DNA from 2 places in the Lentzea sp. NPDC051838 genome. Region 1 is predicted to be linked to the other one. Evidence: riboswitches for the same ligand, from Rfam matches in the RefSeq annotation. Region 1 holds a riboswitch; the other holds the start of a gene.
What was found. A riboswitch is a leader RNA that binds a small molecule or an ion and turns the genes downstream of it on or off. The one in region 1 is predicted to bind cobalamin.
Positions count from the first base shown of each region.

Region 2: it holds a riboswitch for cobalamin, as region 1 does, so the genes downstream of both, AB0M24_RS02105 (prenyltransferase/squalene oxidase repeat-containing protein) here and AB0M24_RS10915 (ribonucleoside-diphosphate reductase subunit alpha) in region 1, are expected to answer to the same signal.

Region 1 is NZ_JBFAYI010000003.1:525,119-535,692, reverse strand. Features, by position in the region: gene AB0M24_RS10925 (LysR family transcriptional regulator ArgP) at 1-330, opposite strand, end outside; gene AB0M24_RS10920 (LysE/ArgO family amino acid transporter) at 433-975, shown strand; cobalamin riboswitch at 1,173-1,384, shown strand; gene AB0M24_RS10915 (ribonucleoside-diphosphate reductase subunit alpha) at 1,493-3,847, shown strand; gene AB0M24_RS10910 (ribonucleotide-diphosphate reductase subunit beta) at 3,847-4,881, shown strand; gene AB0M24_RS10905 (polyprenyl synthetase family protein) at 4,883-5,926, opposite strand; gene AB0M24_RS10900 (terpene synthase family protein) at 6,060-6,950, shown strand; gene AB0M24_RS10895 (cytochrome P450) at 6,954-8,261, shown strand; gene idi (isopentenyl-diphosphate Delta-isomerase) at 8,239-8,814, opposite strand; gene AB0M24_RS10885 (MbtH family protein) at 8,927-9,115, shown strand; gene AB0M24_RS10880 (glycoside hydrolase family 97 catalytic domain-containing protein) at 9,112-10,574, opposite strand, start outside.
Region 2 is NZ_JBFAYI010000001.1:515,223-525,796, reverse strand. Features, by position in the region: gene AB0M24_RS02110 (hypothetical protein) at 1-1,872, opposite strand, end outside; cobalamin riboswitch at 1,956-2,085, opposite strand; cobalamin riboswitch at 2,160-2,282, shown strand; gene AB0M24_RS02105 (prenyltransferase/squalene oxidase repeat-containing protein) at 2,315-3,313, shown strand; gene AB0M24_RS02100 (MFS transporter) at 3,562-4,776, opposite strand; gene AB0M24_RS02095 (diguanylate cyclase) at 4,794-8,138, opposite strand; gene AB0M24_RS02090 (hypothetical protein) at 8,329-8,772, shown strand; gene AB0M24_RS02085 (hypothetical protein) at 8,711-9,247, opposite strand; gene AB0M24_RS02080 (hypothetical protein) at 9,258-9,632, opposite strand; gene AB0M24_RS02075 (hypothetical protein) at 9,640-10,574, opposite strand, start outside.

The DNA.
Region 1 (10,574 bases):
TGAAACCCGTTGCAGCGCGGGCAGGAACCACGTGGCGAGCGAGTCGGCGTTGACCGCGATCGGAACCCTGACGACGGCGTCCTCGCCCAAAGCAGCGTCGAGGTCCTGATCCAGAGCGAGCAGTTGCCGACCGTAGCGGACCAGCACCTCGCCGGACGGGGTCAGCCTGGTCGGCCGTGCCCGCACCAGCAGCACGCGACCGGTTCGCTGCTCCAGAGCCTTGATCCGTTGTGAGACAGCGGAAGGCGTGACGTGCAGGTTCGCGGCAGCCGCGTCGAACGTGCCCGCGTCGACGACCGCGAGCAACGTGCGCACCAGGTCCAGATCCATCACGGCTGCTAATGATACGTAAGAATCTTTAGCTGGTCTCATCAAGACCGCGTAAATACCGTCGGTGGGGTGACTGACCTGCTGCTCGGCTTCGGCACCACGATGACCCTGATCGTCGCGATCGGCGCGCAGAACGCTTTCGTGCTGCGCCAAGGACTTCGACGCCAGGCCGTGGCCGGTGTCGTCGCCGTCTGCATCATCTCGGACGCGATCCTGGTCGCGGTGGGCGTCGCAGGGTTCGGCGCGATCGTCAAGATGTTCCCGCAGGCCATCACCGCCGCCGCGATCGTTGGCGGGCTTTTCCTGCTGGGATACGGGTTTCTGGCAGCGCGCCGCGCCTTCCGCCCGCAGTCGATGCAGGCCGGCGGCGACAGCGCCAGGCCCGTGCTCACCGCGCTCGCGCTGACGTGGCTCAACCCGCACGTCTACCTCGACACGGTCCTGCTGCTGGGTTCGATCGCGGCCGGGCGCTGGCTGTTCGGCGTCGGCGCGGTCACGGCCAGCGTCGTCTGGTTCCTCGCACTCGGCTTCGGCGCGCGAATCCTCAGCCCGCTGTTCGCGAAGCCCCGTGCGTGGCGCGTCCTGGACGGTGTGATCGCGGCCGTGATGATCAGTCTCGGCGTGACCCTGATCGCCGGGTGGTGATCATCACCAGCACCGCCGACACGGCCAGCACCCCGCTCGTCACGGGCGCCGCGGCACCGACCGCGAGCGACGCCGAAGCCAGCCCCGCACTGACGAGAGCACCTGCGAGGACTTTCGGCCGATGATCACCCACGTTTCCGACCTTAACCCACGACACGCCCATGTTGGGTGGTGATCCAGACCCCACCCCTACATGTAGTATCTGCCGCGCTGGTGGTTCACCGACTCGGAGCAACGGGCCGGTGAGGCAAGAGGGAACCTGGTGAAAAACCAGGACTGCCCCGCAGCGGTGAGTGGGAACGAAAGCCGTCAACTGAGCACTGGGTCGTGAGGCCTGGGAAGCGACGGCCGGTAGGCGTTGGAAGTGCGCCCACGAGTCCGAAGACCTGCCACTGGTGTGCGCGCAAGCCTGCGCGCACGACACGGTGCCCCGAGGGAGGGCGGCTGTGTGCACCAGCGGCGTGTCCTGCTGGCGTGCGCCGCGCATCTCCTCGGGCTTAGCTCGCGAGGAGAGAGCGTGCCCGACCGCCTGTCAGTGGTCATCAACGAGGCCTGCGCCGACCTGCCCAACGCGTCGGCCGAGGCGGTTCTGGCCGAGACCAAGCGAAATCTCTACGCCGGCATCACCGACGCCGAGCTGGCCCTCGCGCCGATCATGGCCGCGCGCACGATGGTCGAGGTCGACCCCGACTACTCGTACGTCAGCGCCCGCCTGCTGCTCGACAAACTCCGCGCCGAGGCCTGCGGAATCCCGTTGTCGCACGCGGAGATGACCGAGCGCTACCCGTCGTACTTCGCCTCGTTCGTCGCGTACGGCATCGAGTTCGGCCAGCTCGACCCGCGCCTCGCCTCCTTCGACCTGGTCCGGCTGGGAAGCGCGCTGCGGGCAGAGCGCGACCTGAACTTCCAGTTCCTGGGCATGCAGACCCTGTACGACCGCTACTTCCTGCACCACGACGGCCGCCGCTACGAGCTGCCGCAGGCGTTCTTCATGCGCGTCGCCATGGGGCTCGCGCTGGAGGAGGACGACCGCGACGCCCGCGCCGTCGAGTTCTACGAGCTGCTCTCGTCGTTCGACTTCATGTGCTCGACCCCGACCCTGTTCAACTCGGGCACCACCCGCCCGCAGCTCTCGTCGTGCTTCCTGACCACAGTGGACGACGATCTCGCCGGCATCTTCCACGGCATCAGCAACAACGCGCTGCTCTCGAAGTTCGCCGGCGGGCTCGGCAACGACTGGACACCGGTGCGCGGCATCGGCGCGCACATCAAGGGAACCAACGGCAAGTCGCAGGGCGTCGTGCCGTTCCTCAAGATCGCCAACGACACGGCAGTAGCTGTAAATCAGGGAGGAAAACGGAAGGGCGCTGTCTGCGCCTACCTGGAGACCTGGCACATCGACGTCGAGGAGTTCCTCGACCTGCGCAAGAACACCGGCGACGAGCGGCGCCGCACCCACGACATGAACACCGCGAACTGGGTACCGGACGAGTTCCTGCGCCGGGTCCGCGCCAACGGGCAGTGGACGCTGTTCTCGCCGGACGAGGTGCCGGATCTGCACGACGCGTTCGGTGACGAGTTCGCCGCGAGGTACCGGGCGTACGAGGAGAAGGCCGCCAACGGCGAGATCAAGGTCTTCAAGCAGCTCCCGGCCGTCGACCTGTGGCGGCGGATGCTCACGATGCTGTTCGAGACCGGGCATCCGTGGATCACGTTCAAGGACCCGTGCAACCTGCGCTCGCCGCAGCAGCACAGCGGGGTCGTGCACTCCAGCAACCTCTGCACCGAGATCACGCTCAACACGACGGTCGACGAGGTCGCGGTGTGCAACCTCGGCAGTGTCAACCTCGCGCAGCACGTGACCGAAGACGGCATCGACCACGCGCGGCTCGAGAAGACCGTGCGCACGGCGGTTCGCATGCTCGACAACGTCATCGACGTGAACTACTACACGATCCCGGAAGCCAGGAACTCCAACCTCAAGCACCGGCCGGTCGGGCTGGGGCTGATGGGGTTCCAGGACGCCCTGTTCACGCTCGGCACGCCGATGGCCAGCAAGGAAGCCGTCGAGTTCGCGGACCGCAGCATGGAGGAGATCAGCTACTACGCGATCACGGCCAGTGCCGAGCTCGCGCAGGAACGTGGCGCGTACCAGTCGTTCGAGGGATCCCTGTGGAGCCAGGGCATCCTGCCGATCGACTCCATCGGGATCCTCGCGCGGAACCGCGGCGAGGCCGAGCTGGAGCAGGACCGCGAGTCCACGATGGACTGGGCGACGGTCCGCGAGAAAGCGCGCAAGGGCATGCGGAACTCGAACGTCATGGCCATCGCGCCGACCGCGACCATCGCCAACATCACCGGTGTGAACCAGTCGATCGAGCCGCTGTACCGCAACCTGTACGTGAAGTCGAACATGTCCGGCGACTTCACCGTGATCAACCCGGACCTGGTGCGGGCGTTGAAGCAGCGCAAGCTGTGGGACGAGCGGATGATCTCGGACCTGAAGCTGCACGACGGCAGCCTCGGCGCGATCGACAGGGTGCCGCCGTACCTGAAGGCCTTGTACGCCACGGCGTTCGAGGTCGACAGCTCGTGGCTGATCGAGGCGGGTTCGCGCAGGCAGAAGTGGATCGACCAGGCGCAGTCGCTGAACCTCTACCTGGCCGCGCCGAGTGGCCGCAAGCTCGACGAGCTGTACCAGCTGGCGTGGCTGCGCGGGCTGAAGACCACCTACTACTTGCGGACGCAGTCGGCCACGCACGTGGAGAAGTCCACGTTGCAGGGCACGGACGGCAAGCTCAACGCCGTCTCCCCCGTGGCCGTCGACCCGTCCTGCTCCATCACCGACCCCGACTGTGAGGCTTGCCAGTAATGAGTATCGAAGCAGGCGCGGCACGCATGTCCGTCGACGACAAGGCGATGATCAACTGTCGCGCCGACGTCAACCAGCTGCTGCCGCTCAAGTACCACTGGGCGTGGGAGAAGTACCTCAACGGCTGCAACAACCACTGGATGCCGACCGAGGTCTCGATGCAGGCGGACATCAGCCTCTGGAAGTCCAAGGACGGGCTGACCGAGGAGGAGCGCCGCATGATCAAGCGCAACCTCGGCTTCTTCGCGACGTCGGAGTCGTTGGTGGCCAACAACATCGTGCTCGCGGTGTACCGGCACCTCACCAACCCAGAGTGCCGCCAGTACCTGCTGCGCCAGGCCTTCGAGGAGGCCGTGCACACGCACACGTTCCAGTACATCTGCGAGTCGCTCGGCCTGGACGACGGCGAGCTGTTCAACATGTACCGGGAGATCCCGTCCATCACGGACAAGGCGGCGTGGGCGCTGCAGTTCACGCAGCACCTGGAGGACCCGGAGTTCAAGACCGGTACGCCGGAGAACGACCAGGCGTTCCTCAAGGACCTCGTGGCGTTCTACGTGGTCTTCGAGGGCATGTGGTTCTACACGGGCTTCGCGCAGATCCTGTCGATGGGGCGGCGCAACAAGATGGTCGGCATCGCCGAGCAGTACCAGTACATCCTGCGCGACGAGTCGATCCACCTGAACTTCGGCATCGACGCGATCAACCAGATCAAGATCGAGAACCCGCACCTGTGGAACGACGTGTTCCAGAAGGAGGTGCGCACGATGCTCGCCGAGGGTTGTGAGCTGGAGATCGCCTACGGCCGCGACACGATGCCGAACGGGATCCTCGGCCTCAACGCCGACCACTGCGAGCAGTACATGCGGTTCATCACCAACCGCCGGTGCGCGCAGCTCGGCCTCGAACCCGTCTGGGAGGCAACGGAGAACCCGTTCCCGTGGATGTCCGAGATGATGGACCTCAAGAAGGAGAAGAACTTCTTCGAGACCCGCGTGATCGAGTACCAGAACGGCGGCTCGCTGGAGTGGTGAGTCAGCAGTCCCGATAGGCGACGCGCACGGCGAGCGCACACAGCTCGTCGTGCCACTCGTCGCTGATCGGGGCCTCGCCGACCGCGGTGCGCGCGATCCGCACCAGGTCGGCGACGTGGTCCTCCACGGCGTCCACCGCCCCGGAGGTCACGAGGTGGTCGCGCAGCTCGTCGAACGCACCCCGTTCGACGAGCGCGCGCACCGATGCGTTGTGCCGCATGGCAAGCGAGATCAGCAACGTCATCTTGTGCTGCTGGAAGTCGAGGCCCGCGGGTTTGCCGCTGGCAACGGAAGAACCGAACGCGTCGATCAGGTCGTCGCGCAGCTGGAACGCCTCCCCCAGCGCTTCGCCGTAGACGGCGAAGGCCGGTGCCAGGTCAGGACGGCCGGCGATCAACGCGCCCAGGGTCAACGGTCGTTGGATCGTGTAGCGGCCCGACTTCACGACCGCGATGTGCCGTGCCAGCACCGGGTTCGCGGCGAACTCGGCGGCCGCGACCACGTCCAGGGCCTGGCCGCCGCACAGTTCCGCGCGCATCTCGCACCACTCGCGGGCGACGTCGGCGCCGAAGCCCGCCATCAGGCCGTCGGCGTAGGTCCACGCGAGGTCGCCGGCCAGGATCGCCAGCGCTTCGCCGTAGCGGCGTGACTCGCCGCGCCAGCCGTTCTCCTTGTGCGCCAACGCATGCCGCGCGTGCACGGTGAGCGAACCCCTCCGCAGGTCCGAGTCGTCCATCACGTCGTCGTGGATCAGCGCGCCGATGTGCAGCAGCTCGACGGCCATCGCGGCTGGCACGGGCAACGATCCCGGGGCGCCACCCGCGGCGAGGAACCCGGTGAGACAGAACAGCGGCCGCAGTCTCTTGCCGCCGGCGTGCACCAAGGACGCGATGTCCAGGACGGGCAGGGCGCCGCGCGGGTCGGGATCGGCGCGGCGGGCGGCCTCCAGGGCCAGGTGGTCGGCCAAACCCACTTCGACGTCGCGCAGCAGCGCGGTCAGTTCGGCGCGTGCGGCGGTCGCGGTGGAAATAGGCGCGGTGGTCATGCGGCAATGATGAGGGCACGGGTCGGTGCGTTGTCAACGAACCGTTCGATATGAGACGACGTCGTTTACCCGAGAAGGTGAGCGCATTTACTCTCGATCTCTCCCAGGTCGCCACATCGGATGGATGCCGCGCATGGAAATTCCGGTCTTGGACCGCACGTACCCCGTTCGGCAGAGCCCTCACTACAGTGCGACCGCCACCGATTTCCACAGGTGGATGGCCGCGAAAGGACCCTACCGAACACCGGCCGCACTGGCTTCGTTTGCAGCCAAAGATTACGTCTACCTCGCTTCGATCGCCTTCCCTGCCTGCAACGAAAGGTTGTTGTGGGAGTTCTCCGGGGTGTGCGCGACGATGTCGGAACAGGACGACGACTGGGCGGATCACTGGGATCCGCTGATCGCCGAGATCTGGACACGACTGGCGTCGCACATCGATCCGCGACAGATGTCCCGGTTGACCGACGCTGTTTCGGCATACAAAGCGGGAACTGAGGAGTACGAGCGGAAATTAATCCAAGGTGACATTCCGCAGGACGTCGGCTCCTATCTCCAATCGAGATACCTGACGATAGGCCAGCTGATCGACCACGTGCTGATCGAAATCAGTCTGGGAATCGACGTGAGCGACTCCCTGAGCGATCCCCTGATGGCTGAGCTCGTCCGGTGCGACGTCGAACGGGTCATCGCCTGCCAGGACGTGCTGTCGTTGCACAAGGAGCTGCACGCCGGCGAGCACGAGAACCTCGTCCACGTGATCGCGGCCGAGACCGGCTGCGGGCGAACCGAAGCCGTCGCCCAGGCGTGTGTGTTCTTCAAGGACGCCAACGCCCGCACGGACCGAGCGGCCGACGCCGTCCTCGCCTCGCCGCTCGGCCGACGCCGGGACATCAGGCAGTTCGTCCGCGGCCTCAACGACTTCGTGGCCGGGCTGATCGAGTGGACGTCCTGCTCGACCCGCTACACGCTCGCGGACACGAGCGAGTGGATCACCCCGACCGTCCCGTACCGCCAGGAGGACTGACCCGTGATCACCGCACCCGGCGGTCTGCCCCTCGCCGGCCACGCGCTCGACCTGATGCGCCGGCCGCTGGAGTTCCTGAGCTCACTGCGCGACCTCGGCGAGGTGGTGGGCTTCCGGCTGGGCCCGAGCACCGCCTACCTGCTCACGACCCCGGACGCGGTGCGGGAGGTCCAGATCACCCAGCTGGCCAAGTTCGGCAAGGGCGGCGCCGTGCTCGACACCGCGCGCGCCGTCGTCGGCAACGGCATCGCGACGTCGGACGGGCCGATCCACCGCCGTCACCGCAAGATGGCGCAGCCCGCGTTCCACCACAGCAGGATGGCGGGCTACACGGCCACGATGGCCGCGCTCGCCGAGCAACGAGCGTCCTCGTGGCTGCCGGGCCAGGAGATCTCGATGACCTACGAGATGCACATGCTGAAGTCGGCGATGCTGGGGCGCACGCTGATCGCCACGGACGCCGACGTCACCAAGGTCCTCTCCGCCGCGCTGCCCGAGCTGGTCGCGGGTCTCGGCCGCCGGGTCTTCCTGCCGCTCACCTGGCCGCACCGGCTGCCGCTGCCGATGAACCGCCGGTACGAGGCGGCGCAACGGGAGCTGAACGACCTCGTCCACCGCACGATCACGGAGTACCGGGCCACTCCCGGCGACCGCGGTGACCTGCTGTCGATGCTCGTCGAGGCCAGGGACGACGCCGGCGAGGGCATGACAGACGACCAGCTGCGCGACGAGATCATCACGATGATGTTCGCCGGTGTCGCCACTCCCGCCGAGACCGCGGTGTGGACGTTCCACGCGCTCGCCGCCCACCCGGACGTCGAGAAGCGCGTGCAGGCCGAGGTCGACGAGGTGCTGGACGGGCGCACCGCGACCTACGACGACCTGAAGCGGCTGGAGTACGCGAAACGGGTGGTCGCCGAGGCGTTGCGGCACCACCCGCCGGCGTGGCTGGTGTCCCGGCGCAACACCGAGGACGTCGTCATCGCGGGAGAGCGGATCCCGGCGGGCTCGGACGTGTTCTTCAGCCCGTACGTGCTGCACCACGACCCGAGGTCGTTCCCGCGCCCGGACGAGTTCGACCCGGACCGGTGGACGCCGGAACGGGCGGGAGAGTCTCCCCGGCACGCCTACATCCCGTTCAGCACCGGCTTCCGCAAGTGCGTCGGTGACGCGTTCGGCCAGGCCGAGGTGCTCACGACGGTGGCCGCGGTGACGGCCCGATGGCGGCTGCGGCAGGTGGGCGAGCCGGAGGCCAGGTGCGACCTGACCTACCGGCTCAAGGACTCCGTCATGCGAGTCGAACCGCGCTAGGCAGCCCTTCGCGTCCTGCGACCGGCCACCGCAACGGGTCGGGCCCGAGCTTCACCAGCTCGGCGATCTGCAACCGCGACCACGCCGAGACCACGCGCGTGCCGTCGAGAACGCTGGACGCGAACTCGGTCCACGGCACGCGTTCGGTCGAGTCGACCTCGTCCGGGTTCGGGTTCGGCTCGTCGTCGGAGAGCACCCGGAACACCGGGCACATCTCGTTCTCGACGACGCCGTCCATCTCGGCGCGGTACCGGAAACCGGGCAGCAGCAGCTCGGGGTCCGAGCACTTCATGCCGAGCTCGTCGCTCAACCGGCGCAACACGGCCTCGGCCATGTCCTCGTCCGGCAACGGGTGGCCGCAGCAGGTGTTGGTCCACACTCCGGGGAAGGTCTTCTTGTGCAACGCCCGGCGGGTGAGCACGGTGTTGCCCGCCGAGTCGAAGACGTAGCTGGAAAACGCCAGGTGCAGAGGGGTGTCCGCGTGGTGCACGACGGCTTTGTCCTCGACGCCGATGGCCGAACCGTCCTCAGCCAGGAGGACCACCTGTTCCACAGTCACGACTCCACGTAATCACAACCGCACCCGGATTCGGAAGCCGCACGAAAGTAGTGAGCTTGAGCGCAGAGATAGCCGCGCCCTAGGTGGTCCAGGTCACCCTGGGGGCATGACCATCCCGTTCGTTCAGGCTCACACCATGTTCCTGGTGCTGGTCAGCCCAACGGGCCAGTACTCGATCTGGCCGGCGGTGCTGCAGGTGCCCGCCGGCTGGCAGGTCGTCCACGGCGTCGCGTGCAAGCAGTCCTGTGTGGACTACGTGCACGCGCTCCGCGACGACCTGCCCGTGGCTGCCTAGCAGGTCAGCCGCGCGTCACCCCACACAGCGTTGTCGAGACTGGTGCCATCGCCGCCATCAGTCACGCGCAACGTCAACGACTTCACACCGCTCACGTCGACGCTGACCGGCATCGCGGGGTCGACGGACCTGCGCAGTGCGCTCTCGTAGAGCACGCGACCGTCGCCCACCACGACGAACGTGACGGATCCTCCGACCCCTGCCGCGCGGTCGACGCGGCCGTCGACCTCGTCGTCCACGCCGACGGTCGCGTCGAAGCGCGTGCACGTCCCGAGCTCGAAGACCTTGTCGGCGGGCGTGGTGCCGATGCCCTTGCCGAACCTGGTGCCGCCCGTCGTCAACGTCCTGCCCTCGACGGAACGATCGTTGCCCGCGACGTAGACCTGTCCGGCGGGCAACGGTTTCCAGACGTGCGTGCGCACGGCTTTCTCCGCCTCGACGCCCGAACCGAAGCGGGAAGGCTGGAACTGCGCGACCGCGGGCACGTCTGTCAGGCCCACGACAGGGTTCGGACCGACCTTGACCGTCCACTTGCCGCTCAAGGACTCGCCAGGAGCGACCCGGAACGCCCTCGTGGCAACGGAAGCGCTCCAGCCGGACGGCACGCGCGGCGCGAACGTCACGTCGTACAGCGGCTGCGCGGAGGTGTTGGTGAAGGTGCCGCTCATCTCGAACGTCTGACCGGGCTGCACCGACACCTGCTCCGGAGTCGTGACCACGGTCGTGGACGGCAACCCGTCCGTGGGCCGCGCGCAGGTGTCGCGGACCGGGCGGCAGACCAGAGCCACGAACCCGCCGTCCTTCGCCACCGGGATCGTCAGCTTCTGGTCGGTGACCTGGGTTTCCTTGATCAGACCGGCCGCGCCGTCGCGCACGACCTCCACCAGCCAGCGGCCCTTGCCGAGCGCCGGCAGATCCAGAGTCCTGGCCTCCCCCGCGATCGCGCCGCCGACGAACCACCGGTCGTCGCTGCGCCGTGCCATCACAACGCTTTCCGTCGGACGGCCCGAGAGCAGCCGAGTCTCGTCCCACGCGGTCGGCGCCTGCTCCAGGAACCACCGCGTCAACGGCTTGGCGTCGTAGGAGTCCGGCCGTCCTGCGAGGTTCTGGATGCCCGACTCGTACAGCACGGTCAGCGCGAGCTCGCCGGCGTCGGTGTTGGAACGAGTGCGATGGAAACCGCCGGGCGTGTAGTCCATGCCGCCCACCACGTTGCGGGTGAACGGCAGCGCGGTGATGTGCGAAGTGGTGAGGCCGCTGGACTTCTCCGCGCCGTGCACGGCCTCGGTCGTCATGACGTGCGGCCAGGTGCGGTGGATGCCGTGCGGCAACGTGGCGCCGTGGAAGTTGACGAGGAAGTGCATGCGCGCGGTCTCGGGCAGGATCTCGTCGTACCAGCGGTAGCGCTCCTGGCCGTCGGAGTCCATGAAGTCGATCTTCAGGCCCTGCACGCCCCACT
Region 2 (10,574 bases), on a different contig from region 1:
CGCGTCCTCCGTGAAAGGCTTGCTGTTCAACGCGGTCACGGCGGCAGCGGTCGCAGCGAGATCACCGGTTTCGCACCCGGTCGCGTCCATGCGCTCGGGGAACAGCCCGTCCCTGCACTGACGTACGGCGAGCGCCTCGATCGCCTGGCCTGGATCGCCGACGGTGGCCAGCACCGCCCACGTGTGACGGCGGACCGTGTCCTCGGAGTCCGCGTACGTGCCGGTGTCGGCGAACAACCCGTCCGCACCTCGCAGTTCGACCAGGTCTGCGCGCAACTCGTCCGCCCGACCGGACTTCTGGAACTGGGCGATGATCACGAGCTTCGCCAGCGGTTCGGCGTAGGCGGCCGCACCGGTTTCCTGACCGGCGCCGTGGGCGTAGGCGTTGACGGAGTCCGTTGTCAGCAGGAACTCCGAGGCCTTCTTCACGGCGTCCGGTTGCTCCTCCAACGCGCGCAACGCGAGCACCAGGTCCGCGGTCGCGTCGTAGTCGACGTAGGTCTTGTCGTTCTCGGTGACCTCGACGTGGTCGCCCCGCACCAGCTTGCCCGCCAGGTACGCGCCGAGCCGGGCGGCAGGGGTTTTCGGACCGGGCTGGACCTTCTGCGGCGCCGGGACGGGCTGGCGCACCACGGGCTTCTGCGCGGGTGCCTTGACCGTTGGGGTCTCAGTCCTGGTCGTGGGATGCGTGGTGGTCGTGATCGGCTCAGGCACAGTGCCTTTGGCGAGGGCGTAGAAACCCACCTGCGACAACCCGAGCGAAGCCTGTGCGCTCGCCCTGATCCACGTGTCGATGCCGGCGATTCCGCCCGTGCGTGCCGCCTCGTAGGCGGCCGGGTTGTAGGCGATGGCGCCGAGGTGACTCGCGAGCGCGTTGCCCGCGTCGGATTCTTTGGCCTGTGCGGACTTCAGGAACGCGGCACCCCTGGCCACCTCGGTGCCCGCTCCGCCCGCGTCGGCGAGTGCCTGCGTGATCAAGCCCGTGCTGTTGGTGTTCGGCGCCTCGGTACCTACACCACCGCCCCAGCCACCACCCGCGGTCTGGTTGGCCTTCAACCACGCCACGGTTTTCGCGATGGTCGCGTCGAGGCCGGGCGCACCGGCCTTGCGAGCCGCGAGCATCGCCGACAGCGCGAGGCCTGACGTGTCACCGTCCGGGGACGACGCGCCCGCTGCCTTGCCCTCGTCGCACGAGGAGACCCGCGGTCCATCAGGTCCTTCCACCTGACCGAAGAAAGCCCTGAAGTAGCCCTCGGAACACTGCTGCGTCACCATCTTGTCGATGGCGAGCTGGTCGTTCTCCCCCGCCACCGCGAGGCCGATCACCGCGAGAGCCTGGCCGAACATGTTGGCGTTGTTGGGCACCATGTCGGACCACTCGGGGTTCTTCGAGTAGTCGGAGACGCGGCCGGCGTCGACGCCGGACCGGCGGATCGCGCCCTTGACCTCGGCGACCAGGTCGTGGCCGTCGAAGTCGCGCGGATCACGGCCTGCGACCTGGGCTGCCAGCAACGTCTTCGCGACCGCGCCACCGACGATGATCTGGTCGTAGCCCTGGCCGGGAGCCAGCCCGTCCCACGTGTAGTAGTCGGTGGCGTGGCCCTGGTCGTCGAGGAAGTCGACGACGGGCTTGGCCAGCGCACCGTCACCGGACGCGTGCAGCGCGAAGATCACGTCGATCATCAGGCCGTGGTCCGGGAGGCCGCCGAGCGGGTTCTCCAGCGTGCCGTCGGGGCGCAGCTGACGGGAGAGCCAGACAGAGCTGGCGTGTGCGGACTGGTGTTCGGCCGCAGCGGCACCGCCGGCCAGTGCGGCGACGAGGCCCGCACCGGCGACCAACGCCAGCACGGCCGAGGACCTGCGCCGGTTCATGCTCCCCCTCCCCAGCTGCATGAAGGAGGGGCCTGGCGCGTGAAGCTCCGGAGGCCACCCCTGCTTCTCGCGACAGCGGTTGGACTTGTTCTGCTCCGCTCGACCGGTATTCCGACTCGCCGCTTCTGGGAGCGGCCCACGGTTGCGCGACAGTGCCGGAGTTCGACCGGCTTCCCCATCACGAGCGGAGGTGTTGAGTTGTCCTTGCCCGGCGGAGGTTAACACCCGCAAACCGGAGGCGAGCGTCACACCGCCGCTTCACGGTATCGGCAACACCGGCTCGCGCACCATGAGAACCTGATCGACGTTCAGCGCGGACGTGGGGGAAGCCGGTGGGAATCCGGCGCTGTCCCGCAACGGTGTGCCCCTCGGGGCGAGCCCGGTCACCCGCACCGCGCGGTGTTCACCAACTCCTGTCGTGGAAGTGCGGGAAAGGGTTTTCATGAGACGTCTTGTGTTCGCCGCTGTCGTGGCTCTCAGCGTGGCCACGGCCGCTCCAGCGGTAGCCGCGACCACCGACAAGGCCGACGCGGCATCGGGCTGGCTCGCCCGCCAGCTCGTCGACGGCGAGCGGTTCGAGGCCGACTTCGGCGGCCAGAAGTTCCCCGACCAGGGCCTGACGATCGACGCGATCTTCGCGTTCGCCGCCGCCCGCTCCTCGGACACCAACGCCGAGAAGGCGATCACCTGGCTGGCCAAGCCGGAGATCACCACCGGCTACGTCGGTTCCGGCACCGAGGCGTACGCCGGCGCGCACGCCAAGCTCCTGCTCGCCGCTCAGGTGCGGCACAAGAACGGCGCCTCGTTCGGCGGCGTGAACCTGGAAGCCGGTCTGCGGGGTCTGCTCGCGCCGTCCGGCCGGTTCTCCGACCGTTCGGACTTCGGTGACTTCTCCAACGCCTTCACGCAGTCGCTCGCACTTCTGGCGCTGGACCGGACTTCCGGCGGTGCACCGGCGTCGTCCGTGTCGTTCCTCGCCGGAACCCAGTGCCCCGACGGCGGTTTCCCGCTGAACTTCGGGCAGACGCCGTGCGTGAGCGACGTCGACTCGACCGCGATGGTCGTGCAGGCGTTGCGCGCCAACGGTGACAACGCGAATGCCGCCGAGGGCACCACGTGGCTGGCCTCGCAGCAGAACACCGACGGCGGATTCTCCGTCGGCACCAACGCGTCCAACGCCAACAGCACCGGCCTGGCCGCGGAAGCCCTGGCAGGCCACCGCCCGGCGGCCACGGTGAAGGCTCGGCAGTTCCTCAAGTCGCTCGCCGTCGGCTGTTCGGGTGCAGCAGCGGATCGGGGCGCGATCGCTTACGACGCAACGGGTTTCAACCCGAACACCGCGCCTCGCGCAACGGCGCAGGCGATTCTCGGCCTCACCGGGGTCAAGCTCGCGAACCTCGACGGCGGCGGCAACCCGGCCGCTCCGACGCTCGCCTGCTGACGCGGGGGTTCGGTCAGGCGGCGTGCTGGGAGGCACGCCGCACGACCGGCGCCACCTCAGTCAGGCGGCATGCCGGGAAGCACGCCGCACGACTGGCGGCGCTTCGGTCAGGCGGCATGCTGCGAAGCACGCCGCAAGACCGGCGCCACCACGATCAAGCGGCATGCTGCGAAGCACGCCGCAAGACCGGTGTCACCACGGTCAAGCGGCGTGCTGCGAAGCACGCCGCACGACCGGCGCCACCTCGATCAGCCCGCGTGCAGCGAAGCATGCCGCAGGACTGGCGTCACCCAAGCCAGCAGCACACCCACGAGCAACGCCACCACCCCGGCCGCGAGTCCCGCCCGCGGATCACCCGCCGCCACCGCCACGGCCCCGGCGAGTGCCGCGCCGAGCGGCTGCCCGAGACCCCACGCCACCATCCTGGCCGTGGTGTTCACCCGCGACTGCATGTCCTCCGGGCACACCTGCTGGCGGTAGGTGATCCCGTTGATGACCACCGTGGAGTTCGCGGCGCCCCAGTACACCACCGCCACGCACGTGATCAGCCAATGTCCGCTCACGAGCACGAACACACCGCCCAGCAAGGACAACGGCAACGCGGCCAGTGCCAGCCGCGCACCACCCCAGCGCTCGGTCAGCCGCGGCAGCACTCGGCTGGCGATGATCGCGCCCACACCCCAGCAGGTGAACACGGCCGCCAGCCGCACGTCCCCGCTCGGCGCCACCCCGAGCACGCGGTCGGCGAACGGCACCAGCACCGCCATCCAGGCACCCGTCGCGACCGAGTGCAGCGCGCCGATCAAAGTGAGCGTGCGGACGATCGGCTGCTGCCACAGGAACCGCAGCCCTTCCCGCACATCGGTGACGATCTCACCGGCCCCCTGCACCGGACGCGGGTTCGCCATGCTGCCGGCGATACCGCGCAACAACACCGCCGAACCGACCGCCGTCAGCGCGTTCACCGCCATCAGAGCCGCCGGTGCGACAACCGCTACCAACAGACCTGTGAGTCCGGGAACGACCAGTTCCACCACGGTCGTGCGGCCGTAGAGGGTCGAGTAGGCGGCAGTGAGCCGTTCTTTGCCCACCAGGGCAGGCAAAGCACCGAAGTTCGCGGCGTCGAAGAACACGAACGCCGTCTGCGTAGCGAACGCCACCGCGACGACGTGCGGAGCGGTGAGCGCACCCGCGAGCCACGCCAGCGGGATGCTGAGCAGCACGGCGGCGACCGTGAAGTCCAGCGCCACCATCATCTTCCGGCGATCCAGGCGATCCGCGAGCGCTCCGGCCAGCAGCCCGAACACCAGGTACGGCAACGCTTCCGCCACCGTGACCGCCGACGTCCAGCCCGCGGACCCGGTGAGCTGGTAGACGAGAACCGGCATCGCGACGGCCGCCACCACCGCGCCCGTCACCGACAGCACCCGTGCCGTCAGATAACGGCTGAAGTCGGTCTCCACTCCGGCAGCCTAAGTGTCTAGGCGAACGAGGCCGGGTCCACTTCGAAGGCGAGGGCCACCAGAGCGTCGAGATCCATCGCGGTTCCGGCGGCCATCGCGGCGTCCACCTCGGCATCGGTCAGCGTGCTGCGGATCCGGACCAGGGTGCCGTCCCGCACGGCGCGCTGATGTTTCGTCATCGGCAGGCCGTCCTGCTCGCGGATCACCTCGACGGCGCCGAGCATCCTGGCGGCCGACGCCGGGTCCACCGTGCTGAGCAGGTCGACGAGCGAGCTGAGGGTGTAGAGGACCGCGAACCGGTCGCCGAACCCGTGGTGGAAGTGGATGGCCGAGGTGTAGAGGCGGTAGGCCTCGACCGGGTCGCCTTCCAGCCTGGTGAGCCGGCCGAGGATGTGGAAGCCGTACGCCTCGCCGCCCATGTCGCCGATCCGCCTGCTGATCTCGACGGCTTCGACTAGCAGCGGGCGAGCGGCCGCGGCGTCGCCGAGGTCCACGCACACGTCGCCGAGACCGACGAGGTCCAGTGACAACGTGCGGAGGTTGCCGACCACGCGGTCCGCCTCGATGTTGTGCCGCATCAGGTCGCGCGCGGTGTGCAGGTCGCCCTCGAAGCGAGCGATGATCGACAGGTTGCCGCGCGCCGCGGCCAGCACGTTGGCGCGTTTTCCGTGCGCCTGCTCGATCTCGACGCACTCGCCGAAGCACGCGCGGGCCTGGTCCAGGTCACCGCTCTGCCGGGCGACCAGGCCGACGATGTTGAGCGCCTGGGCCACCAGGTCGTGGTCGCCGATCCGGCGGCCGATCAGCAGGCTCTCGGAGCCCAGCGTCAGCGCGGTCTCCTGGTCGTCCTGCTTGATCGCGAGGAACGCCGCGGAGTCCATCACCCTGCCGAGGACACCCTCTGGCAGGCCAGGCGCGTCCGCGAGCAGGCGGCGGTGCCATTCACGGCCCTCGCGGATGTGCCAGCCCTTCTGCCAGAACCGGTTGACGCCGAGGACGATCCGGGCGGCGGTGAGCGGGTCCCTGCCCGTCATGGCCTGGGTGTGCGCCGCGCGCAGGTTGAGGTACTCGTGGCTGACCCGCGCGTACCAGGCCGCTCCGTCGTGGCCGCCCAGGCCGCGGTCCGCGCGTTCGGCGAACTCGGCGAAGTACGCGGTGTGGCGCGCGGTCACCTCGTCGTCGGCCAGCTTCTCGCCCGCGTAGGCCCGGATGGTCTCCAGCATCGTGTACCGGAGCCCGTCCTCGGTCTGCCGCGCGCCGAGGAGGTTGCGGTCGACCAACCCGGTCAGCCGCTTGGTGAGACTCTCGTCGCTGATCTCCGAAGGAAGGCAGATCGCGGCGACGGCGTCGGCCGTGCAGCCACCGGCGAACACCGCCAGGCGGGTCAGCAACTCCTGGTCGTCGGCGTCGAGCAGCGCGAAGCTCCAGTCGATGGTGGCGCGCAGGGTCTGTTGCCGCGCCGGCAGGTCCTGCGGCCCGACCGCGGGCAACTCGGACCGTTCGTTCAACTGGGCGAGGATCTGGGGCGGCGACAGGACGTCGCAGTTCGCCGCCGTGAGCTCGATGGCCAGCGGCAGGCCGTCCAGCCGGATGCACACCTCGGCCGCGGCACGAAGGTCGTCCGCGGACAAGGTCAGCCCGTACACGGCCTCGGTCGCCCTGGACACGAACAGCGCGAGTGCGGGCCAGGACGCCAGCGCCTCGTCGGTCTCCTCCGGACGGGACGGCAGGCGGTCCAGATCGGGCACCGGCAGCGGCGGGACCGGGTAGACCTGTTCGCCGGACAGCCGCAACCGCTGCCGGCTCGTGGTCAGCACGCGCACGCCCGGCGCCGCCGCCAGCAGCGCGGCCACGAACGAGCCAGCGCTCAGCACGTGCTCGAAGTTGTCCAGCACCAGCAGCAGCTCGAGCTCGCTCAGCGCCTTGATCACCGCGTCGGTCAGCGGCTCGTTCGTGCCCTCCGGCACCTCCAGCACCGCGGCGACGGCGGACACCACCATCTCCGTCGTGGTGGCCTCGGCGAGCGACACGAACACCGCGCCGTCCGCGAACTCGTCCGCCACTGCTCCCGCGACGGCGACCGCGAGCCGGGTCTTGCCGATGCCGCCGGCGCCCGTCAGCGTCACCAGCCGCCGTTCGGAGAGGAGGTCGGCCAGCCGCGTCACGTCCCGCGCGCGGCCCACCAAGCTGCTGACCGCGGCCGGCAACCGTCGCCGGGCGTTGTCGGCACGGGCCACCGCCTCCTCGGAGACGCCCCAGTCGCCGTTGCCGCCCTGCTCCAGGTCGCCACGAGCGGCGAGTTGCGTCAGCCCGCGCTCGGCCTGTGCGATGAAACCGCCACTGCGCCGAGCCAGCCAGTGCACCAGTTCCCTCGTCGGCTCACCGTGCAACGTCGTGCGCAGCCACACGTGCAGCGCCGACTCGGACAACGGCGCCAGCACCGCGGTGTCGAGCAGCGGCAGCACCTGCGGCACCGGCCCGGCGGGATCGTGCATCGCCTGGACCAGGCCCACGACCCGCGCGCCACCGGAGCCGGCCAGCCGCCGCACTCGCCGGCCCACGTCCGCGAGGTCGGCGTCGGTGTCGACGAGCACCAGCACCCGCTCGCCGAGCCCGTCCGGTGTCACGGCGCCGTCGACCACGTCGAACCCGCGCAGCCCCGCCAGCTTGCCGACCTCGGCCAGGAACCTGCTGTGCCCAGCGCCGCGCTCGCCGGCAACCCTCAGCGCGCCGCGTCCGGACGCGTCCAGCCGCACGAGGAAGTCGCGCACCACCGCCAGTGCCGCGTCGCGCTCCAGCAACCTCTCGGACGACCGGCGCCCGCTCGCCTGCAGGTCGTCGCCCACCGCGCGGCCCCGCCCGCGGCGCTTGGCCAGGTAGTTTCGACGGTCGGCGAGCTCGATCAACGACTGCCGGTCGGGCGCGTCGTCCGGGTAGGTGGCCAGTCCGAGGCTGATCGACACCGACAGCGGCGGGTTTCCCGGGAACGGCTTGGTGCCGATGGCGTCCACCAGCCGCGTCGCGACCTGCAGCGCCTCCACCGCGCCCGTCTCCGGCAGCACCAGCACGAACTCGTCCCCGCCGTAACGCACCACCACGTCGGCGTCGCGCGCCACGCCCTTGGCCCGCTCGACGATCGACCGCAGCACGACATCACCGCGCGCGTGCCCGTACGCGTCGTTGACGGTCTTGAAGTGGTCGACGTCGAACACGAACACCGAGCAACAACCGCCGATGAGCCGCGCCCTGGCGATCGCGCCGTCGAGGCAGCCGTTCAGACCCCCACGCGCGAGCGCACCGGTGACCACGTCGGTCAGCAGCGTGCGGAGCACACCGCGGTCGAGATCGGGAGGTTCGGTCACGACGCTCCGTTAGAGGTTGGACAACCACTTTCGTAAGCCGCGTACCGTAACCGAAGCGGCTGTTGGACGGTACCCAACGAGTACCACAACCAACCGCCGCATTCGTCAACTCGGCCATGCCGATCGGCTATGGCCGCGCAGGTGGGATCATCCCCACCCGCAACCGGGGTGAGTCCGAGGGGGACCAACGATGAACGTCAAAGGTGTCGTCACGTTCACGACAGCGTTGCTGATGGCCGCCGGGGTGGGAACCGGGGTCCCCTCGGCAGCCGAGACGGTCTTCCGCGTCAGGCACGCGGTCACGGGCCTTTGCCTGCACGGCACCGACAGCGGCACCGTCTACACCCGCAACTGCGTCACCGGCAACTCGAACCAGCGGTGGGAGATCGTCAGCGGAAGGTTCAAGAACCTGGCGGTCCGTCGCTACCTGGGCAGCGACGGCACGTCGGTGCGGACGTACTCGACCACGTCCGCCCTCACCAGCTGGACGAGCAGCTCCACCGTCAACAAGTACGTCCGGCACACCCAGAGCGGCCTCTGCCTGGACTCCTCCGGGGCGGACAACGAACACGTCAGCCTGGCGGCGTGCCGGGCAGGGCAGGCTGCTCTCTGGAAGTTCGAGGCAGTGGTCTGACTCCGGTCCGCCACAGCGAGATGCCGAGCCCCAGCAGCAGCCCGCCTGCCAGGTAGAGCACGAACGACGCCGGTGCGACGAGAGCCACCGGCCCGACGTCCACAACGGGTTCGCCGCCGCCGGGCAGCACCAGCAGGCTCGTCACGAACTCGGGTGCCTTCTCGGCCAGCGCGGGCAGGACGAACGTCTCGACGAACGTGTAGCAAAGGGTCACACCGAAGAAGAATTCGAGAAGAATGCAACCGATCAGGCCCAGCAGCCCGGTTTCCCCGATCTGACGAAGGTAGAGACCGGCCACCCCGATCGCACCCAGGACGGCCATCAGCATCGTCAGGTGGTGCGTGACAGTCCACAGAGGACCGGTCACCTCGGAGACCACCTCTTCTGGGTGGATGAGCTGGACGAGGATGAACAGCGCACCGGACGCGACGGCCGACACGGCCGCGCCTCTGGTCAGCCTGTCCGGGGTGACCATGGTTCGCTTCCTAGGTGATCACGTGGTAGTCGTCGAGCGCGAGCACCAGGTCCACTTCGGACAGAGCGACACCGTTCACCAGCGCGGCCATCACCTGCTCTGCTGGAAGGTCCAGCGTCGGATCCGCCAGGCGAAGCGATGCGGCGACGTGCGCGAGGAACCGTTCCGGATCGTTGTCGCGCTCGTCCAGCGACACCCACGCGACTCCGGTTTTGTCGGCCAGCCAGGCAGCGAGCAACGTCGTCTTGCCGAAGCCGGCTGGCGCGGACACGAGAGTCAGCGCGCGACCGGCGTCCAGCACCTCGGTCAGCCGAGGCCTTACGACGAGGCCCGGCCGTGGCACCGGAGGACGCAGTTTGGTGACCAGCACCGGGCTCGACGACACAGTCCACCTATAGTTCCTTGAGGTCAGCCAGGACGGTCGCGGCGTCAGCCGTCACCTGCCCGTTGCCAGACGCCACCACGGCTTCCAATGCCTTGATCGCCTCCAACTTTGCCGACACGAGCGCCACCGTATGGATTCGCGGGTCGGATGCCATTTCCCGCTTGACCCACTCCCCTAGCCGGACAGCCGCTACAGCGGATAGCTGCTCGTGTTCGGAACCGACCAGCATGCTGTAGACCGCTATGACGGCAAGCACCTGAGGGATCCGCAGACTGTTGGCCTGGTCCGTCATCCTCTCCGCAGCGGGCTGCACCCTGCTCTCCAGCACCTCGGCGATCTTCAGCGCGGCGGGCGCCCACACGTCGGCGGGCAAGACGGAACCGGTGTACGACAACAGACGCGTGATGGAACCGGCCTCCTGCTGCGCCTCCGCATAAGCACGTTCCAGAAGGACGTGGGGCCGCAAGTCGACCGCCCGCAGCCCGCCATGGACATAACCTCCCCTGACACCAGGCGGTTCCAGTTCGGCGAAGTGCTCGAGCAACAGCCGGTGGGTGAACATGTAGCCGCCACCGACCTTGAGCATGAGCGTGCGGTCCACAGCAAAGTCGAGGAACCGCACCAGGCGGGCGGGCATCACACCTGCACGGGCCAGCAACAGCCTGCTCAACCAGTAGGCGACGACGCCGCGCCCGGAGTGCCCGTATCCGACGCCGAATCCGATGACCACACCGGTGACAAGTCCGATCGGCCCGTAGAAGAAGCCGAGCACCCCCGCCACCGGCACCCCGGCCAGCAGCGCGTACACGGCGCACATCGACACCGCGTCCCTGATTCCCCACCCGGACGGCCGATCGCGCAGGCTGTTGCTGTCCCCGGAGAAGGTACCCTCACTCACCATCGCCACAGCCACCATGAAGCCTGACAACGCACCACCGACCA